One region of the Alcanivorax sediminis genome, then DNA from elsewhere that is predicted to be linked to it. Evidence: predicted binding sites of a transcription regulator. Region 1 holds the regulator's gene; the other holds the start of a gene.

Region 1 (8,970 bases):
TCAACCCACTTGCCATCACGATAGAAAGCAGACCAGCCGGTGGCCTTGCCGTCCACTTCGCTCATCACGTACTGCTCTTTCGACTTGCGGCTGTAACGCAGTACGCCCGGATTGCCATCCGGATCTTTTGCCGGTGCCTCGGCCAGATACTTGTGCTTGGGATCCAGCTGTTCGGCCACGCTCTGAATTTCTTCAATCAGCGGAGGTCGGGTTTCCCGGTTCTTCGGGAACTTGCTGGCCGCCATGAACAGGCCGGAGGCGCCGTCTCGCAACAGGTAATGATCGTCTTCGTGTTTCTCACACTTGAGGTGCGGCATGGGAATCGGATCGGCACGCGGCGGAGCCGGTTCACCGCTTTTCAATAGCTTGCGGGTATTGCCACAGGATTCGTTAGTGCACTTGAAGAACTTGCCGAAACGACCGGTACGCAGCTGCATCTCATGATTGCACTTCTCACAATCCAGGGTCGGACCGTCATAACCCTTGATGCGGAACTCGCCCTGCTCGATCACATAGCCATCACAATCCGGGTTATTACCGCAGATGTGCAACTTGCGCTTTTCGTCAATCAGATAGTTTTCCATGGCGGTGCCACACTTCTGGCAACGCTTCTTTTTGCGGAGTTCATTGATTTCCGCTTCTTCATCGTCCGCCTTCACATCCACCGCCTCTTCGCCAGGCAGCAAATTCAGGGTGGCGGTACAACGTTCCTTGGGTGGCAGGCTGTAGCCTGAGCAGCCCAGGAAAACCCCGGTGGAGCCGGTGCGGATCTGCATTGGACGGCCACAGGTGGGGCACTGGATGTCGGTATCGGTAGGCAGGTTGGCACGCATGCCACCAATGGCCTGCTTGCCTGAACCTTCGCCCTGTGCCGCTTCCAGTTTGCCGACAAAATCCTTGTAGAACTCGTCCAGCACATCTTTCCAGTCACGGTGGCCCTCGGCGATTTCGTCCAGGGTTTCTTCCATGCTGGCGGTGAAGCCGTAGTCCATCAGGTTGGGGAAATTCTCGACCAGACGGTCGGTGACGATGTCCCCCATTTTTTCGGCATAGAAACGACGGTTGTCCTGGCGCACATAGCCACGATCCTGAATGGTGGAAATAATCGCCGCATAGGTGGAAGGGCGGCCGATGCCACGCTTTTCCAGTTCTTTCACCAAGCTGGCTTCGGTGAATCGCGCCGGCGGCTTGGTGAAGTGCTGTTCGGCATCCACTTGGTCGATGGTGAGGATGTCGCCTTCCTTCACATCGGGCAGCAGGGTGTCTTCCTGGCCCTTGCGGGAAGCCGGTGGCTGAATACGGGTCCAGCCATCGAATTTCATGATGCGACCTTTGGCCTTCAGCTCGTAGTCATTACCGGTGGCGGTCAGGGTGCTGCTCAGGTATTCCGCAGGGGGCATCTGACAGGCGATGAACTGGCGACGGATCAGCTCATACAGCCGCTGGGCGTCACGCTCCATGTCCTTGAGATGCTCGGAACGACGATTCACGTCGGATGGACGAATCGCTTCGTGCGCTTCCTGAGCCCCTTCCTTGCTGGAGTAGGACAGCGGCTTCTCGGGCAGGTACTTGTCGCCCAGATTCTCGCCAATCCACTCGCGACAGGCAGCCACTGCATCGGTGCTGAGATTGGTGGAGTCGGTACGCATGTAGGTGATGTGACCCGCTTCATAGAGCCGCTGGGCCATCATCATGGTTTTCTTCACGCCAAACCCCAGACGGGTGCTGGCTGCCTGCTGCAAGGTAGACGTAATAAAAGGCGCAGACGGACGGGATTTGGTGGGGCGCTGCTCAAGCTGGGTAATGGTCAGCTTGCCTGCCGCTTCCAGTGCCGCACGGTGAGCATGGGCATCATCGCCGTTGTCCGGGCGGAATGCCTGGCCCCGGTGCTTGGCGACCTGCAGACGCAGAGCTTCACCCTCTGCGCTGTGAGTGTCGCTATACATCTCCCAGTATTCTTCCGGGATGAAGGCACGGATTTCGCGCTCGCGCTCCACCACCAGCTCCACCGCCACGGATTGCACCCGGCCCGCAGACAAGCCACGGGCAATCTTTTCCCACAGCAGCGGGGAAATCATGAAGCCCACCACCCGGTCAAGGAAACGGCGGGCCTGCTGGGCTTCGACACGGTGCAAATCCAGCTTGCCCGGTTCTTCGAATGCGGCCTGGATCGCCTTCTTGGTAATTTCGTTGAACACTACCCGGTCGAAACGGGTGTCATCACCACCGATCACTTCCCGCAGGTGCCAGGCAATGGCCTCCCCTTCGCGGTCCAAATCGGTTGCGAGATAGATGCGGTCAGCTTTTTCTGCGAGACGCTTGAGCTCATCAACCACCTTGTCCTTGCCTGGCAGGACCTCGTAATGCGCTTGCCAGCCTTTATCCGGATCCACGCCCATGCGATTGATCAGCTGGGCCTTGGCCTTCTTCTTTTTATAGGCTTCGCGCTCTTCCTTCGGCAAGGAGCGAGTGTAAGCGGCTTCCTTGGCGCGCTCCTGAGGGGTGCTTTTTTTGGAGCCACCACTGACCGGCAGATCACGCACATGGCCGACACTGGACTTCACAATGAAGTCGTCGCCCAGATAGCGGTTGATGGTCTTTGCCTTGGCAGGCGACTCCACAATGACTAGCGATTTTCCCATTCTCAGGTACTCAACATCCGATCTAAGGCTTGCGATGGGCGCTATTTAGACAGCGCCAGTATGGCCGGGTCAAGCAGGATCTACCCCGACGTTCCTTTTTTAGTACTAGACCAGAGAAGGCACCAAGAGCAAGTCAGGGCACAGATGGGGCGCTTTCGGCGCCTGCCATGAAGTCGCCGCACCCCGCATGAAACATGGCGTTGATCCCGATCAGAGAATCATGAGTCTGTTCTCTGGCAAGCCGTTAAAAGGACGCTATACTCGGGGGAAAAGCCGCTCATGGAGAAGATCGTGCCCACCCCCTATCGCAAGATTCTGGTCGCCATTGATGGTAGTGATGAGTCCGCACAGGTACTTTCGCGCGCCGCCGGTGTGCTTTCCGGCAACGAAGGCGAGCTTCACCTGATCCACGTGATTGAGCCGCTGGCGCTGGCCTACGGGGCTGACGTCCCCATGGATGTCACCGACCTGCAAACCGGCCTGATGGACCAGGCAAAGGCCATGGCAGCACGGTATGCTGCACAGTACGGAATCGCCGACGCCAACATCCATGTTGAACTGGGCTCCATCGAAAAGACCATTCTCGACATGGCTGACAAGCTCGGCGCTGACTTGATTGCCGTCGGCAGTCACACGCGCAGTGGCCTGGCGCTACTGCTGGGCTCCACCGCCCGCGGCCTGGTACCCGGCGCCCATTGTGATGTGCTGGCAGTGAAGGTCGATCAGAAAAGCAATTAATAGTTAACAGTGAATAGTGAACAGTTGCGCGAGCAACGGTTTCTGGTTTTAAAACGTATGAGGCCGCGTCCAACCCTTGGGCGCGGCCTCATTGCTTTCATCAAATCAAAAACCAGGATCGCGTCGCTGTTCACTATTCACTGTTAACTGTTCACTAGGTGAGTTGCAGCGCCCCCGTATTCCCCTGCCCTTCCTCGTTCCAGCGACACAGCAATTCAGCCAGCCCCTGGGCCTGTTCTCGCAGGGCATCCAGCTCTTCCTGGCTGCCTTTTTCACCATGGAATACCGGCAGCTTGCGCATGGACTGCACCAGTTCATGATCTGGATCTGCCATCCGTTTCACTTCCAGAGTCCAACGGATGTGGTGGACGATCATATGATAAAAGGCAAGGCGGGTAGACAGGGTGTAAGGGCTGTCATCTTCACTGAAATCATTGAAATCGAGGCTGGCAATCACCGCCTCGCGGGAATTTTCTGAAACGCGGATATCGGCACTGCGCGGCGTGCCGAGCAACATCGACAGCGTGCCAAACACTTCACCGGGAGAGACGTAATACAACGGCGGGTGGGAAGGAGAGTCTCCCAGTACTTCAAGCTGCCCCCGCAGCAGGAAGTAAAGAGTGGAATCCACATCACCTGCGCGAATCACATCATCGCCTGACCCGGCCAGCCATAGCCGGGTATTGCTTTCCAGCAGGTCAAACTGCTCGGCATCATCTCGAGAAATTTCATTAAAAAAGGGTACGCCGGACAGAAGCTGACGCACTCGTTGCTGGCCGTAATCATTATTATTGGCCTTTTCCATCTGTTACCCCACAAACGCTGATGGACTGAAAACCACAATGCTATTCGCCATCGCAGTGAAGAACAATGTCCCACAGAACCGAATTCACAGTTTCATCCGGGAATGGCACTTTTGGAGCTATCCGCCTCCCGAAACAGGCCGCAGGAACTGCGCCATTGACCTTATGGACAGGTGGACAAATAACACTGTTCATATTATCAGTATCCATGCTAGGATCGAAATCGATGAGCGACTGTGGTCAATGACTTACAGCCGACAACGGAAATAACGCACCCGTACAGGCGTCATTTCCCTGTGACCATACGGAGAAGGTTATGAGCAGCAAACTCACTGATCGTCAGCAGCAGGTACTGGATTGTATTCGCGAATGCATCGCAGATACCGGAATGGCGCCTACCCGGGCCGAAATCGCCGATATCATGGGCTTCCAGTCAAAGAATGCCGCCTCTGATCACCTCCGGGCGCTGGAGCGTAAAGGGTATATCCGCCTGCACAGTGACCGCTCTCGCGGTATCCAGCTGCTGGACAACGCCTATTGGTCAGAAGAAGAGCTGCCCATTGTCGGTAAAGTGGCCGCCGGTGTACCCATCGAAGCTATCGAGAACGTGGAGCGTACCGTTCCGGTCCCCCAGGGCCTGTTCAAACAACGCCCCACGTACCTGCTCAAGGTCCAGGGTGACAGTATGGTGGATGCCGGCATCTTCGATGGCGATCTGATCGCCGTGCGCAAGTCCAATGTGGCCCGTAGCGGTGAGATTGTTGTGGCCAGAATTGACGAAGAAGTCACGGTCAAGACGTTAAAACTGAACAAGTCCAGTGCTACCCTGCTTCCTGCGAATGAGGCTTACGAGCCCATCAAGGTGCCAGCCGACCAGCTGGTAATTGAAGGTATTTTTGTGGGGTTGATCCGTGATCCGAATTCTTACTAGCTTGTTCATTCTGGTTATGAGTAGCAGTGTCATGTCAGACGAAAACAATTTGCTCGCACCCTGCCCGAACTCACCCAACTGTGTATCCAGCCTGAGCGGCAGCAAGGATCACTGGGTGGCTCCGCTCGAGGTGTCAGATAACCGCGAGTCCAGTCTCCAGCGCGTGCAATCCGTGCTGGACTCCCTGCCACGGGTGGAATACGACGTGGTTGGGCAATCTCGTATCCAGGCCCGCTTCAAGAGCCTGGTGATGCGCTTTACTGATGATGTGACTTTCTATGTCCGGGAAAATGGCGTGGTGGAAGTACGTTCCGCGTCACGGATCGGTTACTGGGATTTAGGTGCCAACCGCCGTCGGGTAGAATCCCTGCGCGTGAAACTGGCCGAGATTCAAACCAATGACCGAAGCGCACAGCTCGACCCTCCTTCCGCCCGCCCAGTGGGCTGATATTGGCGTCAACCTGACAGACAAGCAGTTCCGCGATGACCGCGATGCGGTCATCGATCGGGCCAGGCTAGCCGGTGTCAGCTGGCAGCTGATTACTGGCACGCATATCGACGAATCCCGCGAAGCCATCGCCCTGGCCGAGCAGCATGACGACCTGTTCGCCACTGCAGGACTCCACCCCCACAGTGCCCGATTCTATTCCCGGGATCTGGAAAAAGAACTCGCCGATATGCTGCGCCATCCTGCCGTACGTGCTGCGGGGGAAATGGGGCTGGATTTCAATCGGGACTTCTCTCCCCGACCGGACCAGGAAACCGCCTTTGAAGCGCAGCTCGCTCTGGCAGTTGAAGCGGGGTTGCCCGTGTTCCTTCATGAGCGCGACGCCCATGAACGTTTCCAACCAATCCTGAAAACCTTTAGGGATGATTTGGTCGGGGCCGTGGTTCACTGCTTTACTGGTTCAAAAACAGCACTGTTCGACTATCTGGACCTGGATTGTCACATTGGCATTACTGGCTGGGTTTGCGATGAGCGACGGGGCAAGGACCTGGCGGATCTGGTCCACAATATCCCGGACAGCCGCCTGCTCATCGAAACCGATGCACCCTATTTATTGCCCAGAGATCTTCCTGAAGCACCACCTAAAAAACGCCGCAATGAGCCATCCTTGCTACCCTGGATTGGACAGCGAATCGCCCAGCTTCGAGGCCAGGAAATCGAGGCGGTGGCAGCCATGACAAGCAATAACGCCAAAGCCCTGTTCGCGGATCGAAAAGCTGGATGACACTATCCAGTACCCTGAGCCTCATCACCCCACACCGTGGCTCCTTGGCTGGGCATGGAGAGCCAGAGTGGTGTCAATCTAAAGTGGCCGGATAGGGAACAGGTAGAAGTCAGAACCGCTTTTTTGTGTCAGCCAGCATCAAGCCCGGTCACTGCGCCAGTTAAATGACACTTTCAGGGGCGGTATGACTTCCCCTTCCGGCTGCCCCACCATTTCCGCATGGGCGGAATGATGAAGCAGAGTCGCCTTGGGGGTGGAAACATGGCTGAGCAGGTTGTTGGCATGTTCAGGGCCATTGAAGCGCTGGATCTTGCCATTCTGATCCACCACCCAGAACCACTCGCCATTGAGGCAGACTCGCACTGTGCACACTGACAGGCAGGCAGAGGTGATCTCGATTTCCTCTACCTGTTGCTTGGCTAGTTTGTTTGCTGTGATCGTTTTCATGCTACAAGGATTACGCCAGGATCGTGAATCCAGCGTCATGAAAAGACAATCCCCCCGGACATTGTCCTAACCCACATGGACTGTGCTATTGCTGTCCCGAGGAAAAGCAGTTTTACCCCAGATGCCACAGAGCACCTATAGGGAAACCTTTCTATTGCTGCCTGAACCCTGTCTTCTGGAATCCGGGCTCCGTTTCCAGGCTGGTGGTGATCGCCATGCGAGCATAGGCTCCTACGGCTACCGTTTGTGCATTGCCAAGGGCGCGATCTTAATCACGATCAGAAGCAGTCTTTGCGTCATATTTCAGCCTGAAATGCCTACGGATTTTTGCAGAAACGCCTGCACATCCAGCAGGCCGAATGGCCAGGCCAGTTCGTGCCCATCACGGGCCAACACCGGAATGCGCTCACCATATTGCGCAATCAGCTCATCATCCTCGGCCACATCCACTGACAGCAGCTCCACATTGGGATTGACCATCATCAGCAGGTCCTTTGCCTGCTCACATAGATGGCAACCGAGTGTGGTGTAAAGTACAACGGTCATGACGCCTCCACATGACGGATAGCGTAAAGCACGTGAACCTTGTCATTACGGCGGAAATCTTCCGGGATACTCCAGCGGGTCAGATCCTCCACGTCGTACCATTTAGTGATGGACTCATCGAGTTTGAAGCGACGGAAATTACAGGAGAAGTAGAGAACCCCACCTGGCTCCAGGCGACGCATGATCTTGCGAATCAGGTCCCCATGATGTTCCTCCACCACAAAGTCACTACGTGACTTGTTATTGGAGAACGTGGGCGGATCGCAAAACACCAGGTCGAATTGCTCCTTGCATTCATCCAGCCAACGCATGGTGTCGCCACGCTCAAGGCTGTGCTGATCTGTCGAGAAACCATTCAAGGCCAGGTTACTGGCCGCCCACTCCAGGTACTTCTTGGACGCATCCACAGTCACAGTTCGCTTGGCACCGGCCACCGCCGCATGTACGGTGGCGGATCCTGTGTAGGCAAACAGGTTCAGGAAGCGCTTGCCAGAAGCCTCTTCGGCAATCCGGAGACGAATCGGGCGATGGTCGAGGAACAAACCGGTATCGAGATAATCCTGCAGGTTTACCAGTAGCTGAGCCGGCCCCTCGCGCACAGGCCGGTAGTGCCCCTGCCCGTCCAGCTTCTGGTACTGCTGTTTGCCCTTCTGCCGCTCACGGGTACGCAGATGCACCTGCTCGCGGTGCACGCCCAACGCAGCACGCACCGCCGTCACCGCCAGATCGCGGCGCTCTCGAGCCTTTTCCGGATCGATGGTCTTCGGCGCCTTGAACTCCTGCACCAGTACTTGATCACCATAGATATCCACCGCCACATTGAATTCCGGTAAATCCCGGTCATAGAGGCGGTAGCACTGGATATCTTCCCGCTCCAGCCAGCGGCGCAGATGTTTGCCGTTTTTCTTGAGTCGATTCACCAGTGGCATGGCCGCTTCAGGCACATCAAAGGCGGCGCTGTCTGCCACCTGAACGATCTGCGACGGTTGAAGCTGGCGGGGGCTGTAAAGCCGAATAAAATTATTGAAGGGGCCATTCTTGAGGCGCCACTGGCTGTCCAGTTGCATGCCGGAACGGTCCATCACCTGTGCATCCGCCCCCAACAATACAATCTGCCAGTGTGGCGCCAGACGGGCCATGATACGACCGAGGCCCAGATGCAACCAGCCGGCTTGCTCCTGCTCATCAAGCCGTTCGCCCCAGGGCGGATTGGTCACCATGACGCCATCCTCCGCGACATCCCTCGCCCGCAGTGCACCCAACTCGCGACGTTCAAAATGAATGGCGCTACGCACACCAGCGCGCTCAGCATTCTGCTGGGCCAGCTGAATAGCCTTGAGATCGGCATCAAAGCCTTTCAGCGACAGCGCCGGTACCGGGCGGTCCGCACTGGCAGCCGCTTCCTCCATGGCCGCCTCCCAAAGCTGGCGGCGGCAGCCACGCCACTGCTGGAAGCCGTAGTGACGGCGCATCAGACCCGGGGCGCGGCCGGCAGCCATCCAGGCCGCTTCGATCAACAGGGTGCCCGAGCCGCAGAACGGATCCAGCATCGCGGCTGGACGCTCGGCCTTGTGCCAGCCCGCCGCCCACAGCATGGCCGCAGCCAGGGTTTCACGCAGAGGGGCGCGGCC
Region 2 (8,970 bases), on a different contig from region 1:
GGAATACCATCAGGTTGCTCTTCTGCCGGGAAGTCGAGGTAGAACGGAACAGGAAGCCCAGCAGCGGAATATCGCCCAGCAGCGGCACCTTGCGCACCACTTTGCGAATGTCATCCTTGATCAGGCCACCCAATGCGATGGTTTCGCCATCATCCGCCAGCACCGTGCTCTGCAGCTTGCGGGTGGTCGTCACGATATCCACCGCTTCACCGGAGGACTCCTTCACCGCCGAGTTTTCCTGCTCCAGTTCCAGTCGAATGGTGGACAGGCCCGCCACATGGGGGGTTACCTTCAGGGTCAGACCCACATCCTCACGCTGAATCGTGGTAAACGGGTTCGACACCCCGGACCCTGTACTGGTGCTCTGGCCGGTCACAAAGGGAACGTTCTCACCCACGATGATGGATGCTTCCTCATTGTCCAGGGTCAGAATGCTGGGCGTGGACAACAGGTTCACGTCGGTGGATGAGGCCAGCGCCTGCATCAAAGCGCCCCACTTCAGATCCCCATTGGAATCAGTCTCACCAAGGCCCACGGCCACGCCATCACCCAGCGCCAGCCCGGACGGATCATCAGTGACCAGTGCCTGCAGGATGGAATTCACGCTCAGGCCGGCATTGTTGAAGTTCACTGCGCCAACCCCGGTCTCATCACTGCCCGCCACATACTGGAAACCCAGGGACTTGGCGTTTTCACCCGTGACTTCCACGATGGCCGCTTCGATCAGGATTTGCGCACGACGCACATCCAGCTGGCTGATGATCGATTGCAGCTCTTTCATCATGCCCGGCTCCGCACGAATCACCAGGGCATTCAGGGATTCGTCCGCCTGAATCGACACCTTGCCGGAAGCAGAAGACGAAACCGCCGCCTTGCCATCTCCTCCGGGTTTGGCGGCGGACGCTCCATCCGCATAGTTCTTGAGAATTTCCGCCAGGGTCTTGGAATCACCGTGGGTCAGGCGGACCACCTGCACGCCACTGCTGGCACTGTCTGGCGTATCCAGGCTGCGAACCATGCGTGCCATACGCTCGCGGGTAATCCGGTCACCCTTGATGATCAGGCGATTGGTACGCTCATCCGCCACCACGGTTACCGCCCCTTCCTTTGCCTTGCTGCGACGGGAAGCGGTCTGCGGGGTGAGGGTCTCGAGCATCTTCACCATATCGCCGGCAAAAGCATGCTCCAGTTTGATCACCTGCACATCTTCGGACTCAGCATTGTCGAGGCTGGCAATGATCGCCTCCATGCGCCGGATGTTATCCAGATGGTCGCTGATGATCAGGGCATTGGCCGAGCCTACTGCGGCAAGGTGGCCATACTGCGGCACCAGCGGGCGCAGCACCGGCACCAGCTCTTCCACCGGGGAGTTTTCCACCGGGATCACTCGGGTAACCAGCTCCTCACCGGTTCCCATACCCTTGCCCACCAGCGGCAGATTGCTTTGCTTGGCCGTCGTATTGGGCACAATCTTGATGATGTCACCGGCGGGTACAGCAGCGTAACCATGCACCTGGAGCACGGACAGGAACAATTCATAGACCTCATCCGCGGACAGTGCCTTGGTAGACACCACCGTCACATCCCGGGCCCGCACCCGCGGGTCGACCACGAAGTTCTTGCCGGTCATGTCCGCGATCTGGCTGATGAACGCCTGAATGTCCGCATTGCGAATATTCACCGTCCAGCTCTTGCCATCATCACTGGCCTCAACCTGGGCCTGGGCGGTCAAAACGACCACCGACAAACAGGCCGCCAACAGGGTTTTAAGCACGGATGCTCTGAAAATGGACATTGTTAACACCATCTAGGGCGGATAATTCACTGTAAATTGCTGGTCACCACGTTGAACCACGATACTGGCCTGCTGGGTCTGCTTGTAAGACTCCAACGCAGCAAGATCGCCTTCCTCGGTGCCCAGGCCGTGGCCGTTTACGGACAGAATGACATCGTCTGCCTGCAGGCCAACCTGACTCAACAACTGCTTGGGCGCGCGCTTGCCCAGTTTGTAACCCTGATCACTGCCTTGCGCCACTGGCCGCAGTGCCAGCTGGCTGATAATGGTCCTGCGCTGCTTGGCCATGTCATCGGGCCCACCTTCCTGGGCCGCCGGCAGTTCACTGGCACGGGAGACATTGGAAGGCGCCACCTCATTCACCCCGCCAAGGGCGGTTTCTGACCAGCGCAACGCCTCAAGCCGGCCGGCCCGACGCAGGATGACACGGTCAGGGTAGACCTCCTCCAGGCTGGCATTGCCGGGAATGCTGTCACCAATATGGTAAACCTCTCCTTCCTTACCCTTCTCCGCGATAATCGCGCTGGACAGTTCAGGAACAGGATTCTGGAACACCCCAAGCAACTCCAGTCGCAGACGGGTTTCAGGGGCCTCGGTGGGAGTATCATTCTTGGCGGAGGCGACGGCCTGGTATTCACCAAACAGCTGCCAGCTATCCACCTGATTCTGGGAAAGGGTATTTCCCTGGGAACTGCCTGAGACTTGCAGACGGGTACGATCGGATTCGGGAATGGGCTGGTTGGGGCCGTACATCAATAGCCAGACGGTTTCCGCCAACAGCCAGGCCAGCGCGACCACCAGCACCACAGCAATCACGCCACGGACCGGTTTGCCCCACTTCCCTATTTCTGCCAACTGCGACTTCACTGTCCCGCTCTTCCTTTATCGTTATTGGTGGGCGCGGTATAAACCTTGACCCGACTATCAACAAGATACCGGATCATAAAAGCAATTTGTTGCTCTGTCGTGTTACCAATAGCAGGCTTTTCTTTACCTGCTTCAGCCGCCGGCCAACGCAAACGGCTGTGACATCTGGAACACTACATCGTCAGCGTTGCCCCCCTGACTGACCCCCAACAGTTGAGGCCAGGCACGCAACACTGCCAACTGGAAACGTCCATCGGCCAGGCTGGCATTCATCAGGACTTGTCCATCCGGGTCGGTAACAATCAGGGTCGGCGCCGCGGCTTCCATGCTGACCTTGCCCTGTAACACTGGCACCGTGGCCGAGCCCCCCTTGCCCCAGGTCACGGTGCCGCCACTGTATTGCAGCGTGGCGCGGGCATCCTCAACCTGACCATCAGACACCGCCAATCCCATTATCGTGGCATCGACCCGACCATCCGCATTGCCCTGGGGGATGCGCTCGGCCACCATCGCCACCGGCAACGCCAGACGCAACTGCTCCACCGACCAGTTCTGCTGTCCGGTGCCGCCCAGCCAGCCCTTCACCCGTGCTTCCGGGCCTGAGGTGGTTCGGGCAGCAATGTTCAGCCCCGGTGTCAGCCCATGCCAGTCAAGCTGCCAGTCCAGCACGCCCTGGAGTTGCTGCCAGCGCCAGTTCACCTGGGCATTCCACCACGGGCCGCGGGGGGACTGCAGCACCAGAGGAGCGCCACCTGGACGCAATGCCGGGACACGCTCGATGAGCACTGCCGCCGGCATCAGGAACACCAGAAAAACCATCAGACTGGCAACAAACAACAGTGCCAGTATCCACTTTCGAGGCATCAGGCCGCCTTAGAACGGGATGTCGTCGTCAAAATCATCTGCAGGGCCGCTGAATCCGCCACCCTGATTCGGGCTGGACTGGGGCGCATTACCGCCGCCACCATAGTTGTCGTTGCCGTAGCCGCCCTGGTTGCCCTGGCCACCCTGGTTACCCTGGGGAGCAAAGCCACCGCCACCCTGGCCGCCGCCTTCACCACGACCGTCCAGCATCTGCATGTCGTTGGCGACAATCTCGGTGGTGTAACGATCCTGGCCATCCTGTCCCTGCCACTTGCGGGTACGGATGGAGCCTTCGATATACACCTTGGAACCTTTCTTCAGGTATTCACCGGCAATTTCGCCGAGCTTGTTGAAGAACACCACCCGGTGCCACTCCGTACGCTCTTGCATCTGGCCGCTCTGACGATCTTTCCAGGACTCACTGGTGGCCAGACGAACATTGGTGACCGCGCCACCACTGGGCATGAAACGTGTTTCCGGATCCGCACCCAGATTGCCAATCAGAATTACCTTGTTAACGCCGCGCGCCATCGTTTCTCTCCGTGACTCTCATGGTCAGTATTCAGGGGGAGCCGAGTCAGCCCCCCGGCTTCTGCAAAGAAGCAGGGCAAGTCCGCCATTGTGTCAGCTTTGCGCTGCGGCGGCGAGACCCTGCAACTGGTTCTCATCCAGAGAACCGGTATCAATCTTGAGCAGCACCATGGCCTGCTCTTCCACCACCACCACTTCTTCCACGCCGGGTAGCAGGCGCAACTGCCGACTGAGCGCAAGCCAGTCCTGACCTTGCTGCAACTGCAATACCCGGTTTTCCAGACGTGGCAATTCCTGCATCCCAGTCAACACCAGCAGCCAGATTATCGCCATGGCCATACAGCCAAAGAAAACGGCCTGCGGACCCAGCCACTGATAAAGCGCTCCGCCCAGCTGCCCACCCACAAAAACGCCCATGAACTGGGAGCTTGAATACACTCCCATGGCCGTACCACGGGTACCCGCCGGGGCCGCTCTCCCCACCAGCGAAGGCAGCAAGGCCTCCAGCAGATTAAAGGCGGCGAAGAACACCAACAGGGCAAGAACATAGTGCCAAAGGGCGGCGCCTGCCAGCGCCAGCAACAACTGGGAAACGGCCATCAAGACAATCGCCAGACGTTTCACCGGCACCGCGCCACGCCGCTCTGCACGAATCACCAACGGCACCATGGCAACGAACCCGGCTACCAACACCCCGAGGTAAAGCAGGCTATGACTCTGCAGACTCAGCCCAAGCCGTTCGGTGAGTAGCGCCGGCACCACCACAAAAGATGCCGTCATGATCACATGCAGGGTAAAGATGCCCACGTCGAATCGCAGCAGCGCCTTGTTTCCCAGCACGCGCCGAAACCGCTCTCCGGCCGGTAACAACTCCCCCTGCAACGCTTTGGGTGCAGGCACAATCATGGCGACCACCAGGGCCAGCGCCCCCAGCAGGGAGGTCGCCCAGAACAGGCCGGACAAGCCCAGCCAGGCCGCCAGCAAGGGGCCCAGAATCAATGCCAGAATAAAGGAGCCACCCACTGACATGCCGATCAGCGCCATGGCCCGGGTCCGGTTCTTTTCGCTGACCACATCACCGATCAGTGCCATGATCACACTGGCAATGGCGCCCGCCCCCTGCAAAGCACGCCCGGCGATCACGCCGTAAATGTGGTCGCTCATGGCAGCCACCACCCCACCAGCAACAAACAGCAACAAGCCGATCAGCAACAGTGGCCGCCGCCCAAAGCGGTCGGACAACATGCCGAACGGGATCTGCAAAATGGCCTGCATCAGGCCGTAGGCGCCAATGGCGGTACCGATCAGCAACGGCGACGCGCCATCCAGTTCCTGCCCGTACACCGCAAAAATCGGCAAGATCATGAACAGCCCGAACATCCGCAGGGCAAAGATGGTGGCCATGTACCCGGTGGTTTTCAGCTCGGTTCGCTGCAACGCCTTGGAAGATAATTCGGTCATTGAAACCTGGATGCTCCTAACCGTTCTGGCCCGAGGGCCGCTCGCCACTATATTAAAGGGCGGGCAGTGTAGCAGATTCCCGTTCAGCCGGGACATCGCTCTACCACACCATGCACCGCGCCATAGGGCCTATCCGGTCACAAACAGGGCAAGAAAATTGTCAAACTTCACGAAAAGCCTGAACCAGTAAATTGAACCCCCGTCAAAGCGGTGATAGATTCACATGCTGATAAGTTTTTTTTCTTAGGCTTACGCCTAGGGAGTCTTTCAATTTTGCCAGCGCGTCTCGCGAGCGTCAGACAAGCCCGAAACTCCCGAACAGTCATGGACAGGACAATGAATACCCAACAACAACGCCAACAGGTCTACGTAGTCGGCAGTCAGCAGCTGCAGAATGCGCTGCTCACCGAGTTCCTGGTCAAGGAGGAGGTTACAGCAAACCCCATCCCAACCGTCCTCGACATCACGGTGGAGACCCTGCGCACCAATGACCAGAACCTGTTTCTGGTGGACTATCACAGCGTGGACGTGAATGAAGTGATCGCCCACCTGCTGGAAGCCGACCAGGAAGTGGAAAATGACGTCCTGATCGCCGTGTTCAATGTGGATGACGAGGAGTCCCTGTCAAAACTGGCCGGCCTGCCCATGGTCAATGGCGGCTTCCAGTTTGATTGCCCCCAGGCGCTGCTCAGCAAGGGCATCAAGGCTATCTTTGATGGCGAGCTGTGGTTCCCGCGTTCGGTGCTGCAGACCTATCTGATGAAGAGCCGCACCTTTAACAAGACTTTCTCCCGCAGTGAGGTCAACCTCACCGACCGGGAAGTGGAAGTGCTCAAGGTCATGGCCACGGGCGCCAAGAACTCAGAAATTGCCAGCAGCCTCAACCTGAGCCCACACACCATCAAGACCCACATCTACAACATCTTCAAGAAGATCAATGCCTCTAATCGCCTTCAAGCGGTGAATTGGGCACAGGAAAACCTCTAGTAAACGCCTGACGTGCGACGCCGGATGCCTGACGCATTGAGCCTGATGGCGTCGTCATTTCCCGCCTCGAGCATCGGGCGCTTAGCTTCAGGCACTACATTCTTTTCCCCTTCACAGTAATTCGCCTATACTGCCCTGTTCATTTTGACAGTACTCAGGGGCAGTAGATGGATACCATTCTGGTTCGCGGGGCGCGCACCCATAATCTGAAAAACGTGGACCTGGACATCCCTCGCGACAAACTGGTGGTCATCACCGGACTGTCAGGTTCGGGGAAGTCCTCTCTGGCCTTCGATACCCTCTATGCTGAAGGGCAGCGCCGGTACGTAGAATCCCTTTCCACCTATGCCCGCCAGTTTCTGTCCATGATGGAAAAGCCCGATGTGGATCACATCGAAGGTCTCAGTCCGGCTATTTCCATTGAGCAAAAGTCCACCAGCCATAACCCCCGCTCCACCGTCGGCACGATTACCGAGATCTACGACTATCTCCGCCTGTTGTTTGCCCGTGTCGGCGAGCCCCGCTGCCCTGAACATGACGCCCCTCTCGCCGCCCAGACGATCAGTCAGATGGTCGACCAGGTTCTGGCCATGGAGGAAGGCAGCAAGCTGATGCTACTGGCCCCGGTGATTCGCGAGAAAAAGGGCGAGCACGTCCACCTTTTTGAAGAGCTGCGCGCCCAGGGGTTTATTCGCGTGCGGGTGGATGGCCGCATCTACGACATGGATGACACCCCGGATCTGGAAAAGAACAAAAAGCACACTATTGAAGTGGTGGTGGATCGCTTCAAGGTGCGTGGCGACCTGCAGAATCGTCTGGCGGAATCTTTTGAAACGGCCCTTAATCTTGCTGACGACATCGCCATCGTGGCTCCGATGGAGGGCGAGGAAGGCGAAGAAATCACCTTCTCCGCCAAGTTCGCCTGCTCCCACTGTGGCTATTCGATTCCAGAGTTGGAGCCGAGACTGTTTTCCTTCAACAATCCGGCCGGCGCCTGCCCAAGCTGTGACGGCCTGGGCATGAAGCAGTTCTTCGACGAAGACAAGGTGATCAACTCCGAGGAGCTGTCCCTCTCTGAGGGCGCCATTCGTGGCTGGGATCGTCGCAATGTTTATTACTTCCAGATGCTCAACTCCCTCTCGCAAAGCATCGGTTTTGACATGGATGTGCCCTTCCAGGAACTGGACAAGGCCACCCGAAAGAAGATCCTCCATGGCACCGGCAAGGAAAGCATCGAATTTCGGTACCTGAACGACCGCGGTGACATCATTAAACGCAACCATCCGTTCGAGGGCATTATCCCGAACATGGAGCGACGCTACCGGGAAACCGAATCGGATGCCGTTCGCGAGGACCTGCTCAACTACATGTCCACCTCCAGCTGCCCCAGCTGTAACGGCTCGCGCCTGCGTGAAGCCGCCCGGCATGTCTTTATCGAACAAACCACCCTGCCGGACGTGGTACGCCTGGCCGTGGGCAAGGCGCACCGCTACTTCAGCGAACTCAATCTGCCCGGCAGCAAGGGCGAGATCGCCGACAAGATTCTCAAGGAGATTCGCGACCGCCTGCAGTTCCTGGTAAACGTGGGGCTGGAATACCTGACGCTGGAGCGCAGCGCCGAAACCCTGTCCGGCGGCGAAGCCCAACGCATCAGGCTGGCCAGCCAGATCGGCGCAGGGCTGGTAGGCGTAATGTATGTGCTGGACGAGCCCTCCATTGGTCTTCACCAACGCGACAACGAACGCCTGCTCAACACCCTCACCCGTCTGCGCGATCTCGGCAACACGGTGCTGGTGGTGGAGCACGATGAAGATGCCATCCGGCTGGCTGACCACGTCATCGATATCGGACCCGGTGCAGGTGTGCACGGCGGCACGGTCGTCGCCCAGGGTAGCGCACAGGACGTGTCTGATAACCCGGCCTCTCTCACCGGGGACTACCTGTCCGGTCGCAAACAGATTGCCGTTCCGAAGAAACGTCGCCAGAACAAGGACGACAAATGGCTGACCCTGCTGGGCGCCACCGGCAACAATCTCAAAGGACATCCGCTCAACATCCCGGTCGGGCTCCTGACCTGCATTACCGGGGTCTCGGGTTCCGGCAAGTCCACCCTGATCAACAGCACTCTGTACCCGCTGGCGGCCACCAAACTTAACAAGGCCACCACCCTCACGGCAGCGACCCACGAAGCCATTGAAGGGCTCGAGCATTTTGACAAGGTGGTGGATATCGATCAGAGCCCCATCGGCCGCACCCCGCGCTCGAATCCGGCCACCTACACCGGCATCTTCACCCCGGTGCGAGAACTGTTCTCCGGCACCCAGGAAGCGCGCGCGCGCGGCTACAAACCCGGCCGTTTCAGCTTCAACGTCAAAGGCGGCCGCTGTGAAGCCTGCCAGGGTGACGGGGTCATCAAGGTAGAGATGCACTTCCTGCCGGACATCTATGTGCCCTGCGAAGTGTGT

Evidence for each region. Region 1 encodes LexA, which represses DNA repair genes until DNA is damaged. Its sites were predicted from a motif close to TACTGTNTANNTANACAGTA; they were not measured.
Region 2: the regulator LexA is predicted to act here: its motif matches at 6,639-6,658, upstream of uvrA (excinuclease ABC subunit UvrA).

The regions. Positions count from the first base shown of each region.
Region 1 covers NZ_WIRE01000001.1:3,130,924-3,139,893, forward strand. The annotation lists gene topA (type I DNA topoisomerase) at 1-2,642, opposite strand, end outside; gene GFN93_RS14265 (universal stress protein) at 2,922-3,380, shown strand; gene GFN93_RS14270 (cyclic nucleotide-binding domain-containing protein) at 3,535-4,185, opposite strand; gene lexA (transcriptional repressor LexA) at 4,500-5,114, shown strand; gene GFN93_RS14280 (DUF1499 domain-containing protein) at 5,146-5,562, shown strand; gene GFN93_RS14285 (TatD family hydrolase) at 5,513-6,346, shown strand; gene GFN93_RS14290 (DUF6482 family protein) at 6,485-6,793, opposite strand; gene GFN93_RS14295 (glutaredoxin family protein) at 7,097-7,339, opposite strand; gene rlmKL (bifunctional 23S rRNA (guanine(2069)-N(7))-methyltransferase RlmK/23S rRNA (guanine(2445)-N(2))-methyltransferase RlmL) at 7,336-8,970, opposite strand, start outside.
Region 2 covers NZ_WIRE01000003.1:57,252-66,221, reverse strand. The annotation lists gene gspD (type II secretion system secretin GspD) at 1-1,795, opposite strand, end outside; gene GFN93_RS16220 (type II secretion system protein N) at 1,808-2,662, opposite strand; gene GFN93_RS16215 (type II secretion system protein N) at 2,795-3,526, opposite strand; gene ssb (single-stranded DNA-binding protein) at 3,536-4,057, opposite strand; gene GFN93_RS16205 (MFS transporter) at 4,151-5,518, opposite strand; gene GFN93_RS16200 (response regulator transcription factor) at 5,855-6,505, shown strand; gene uvrA (excinuclease ABC subunit UvrA) at 6,673-8,970, shown strand, end outside.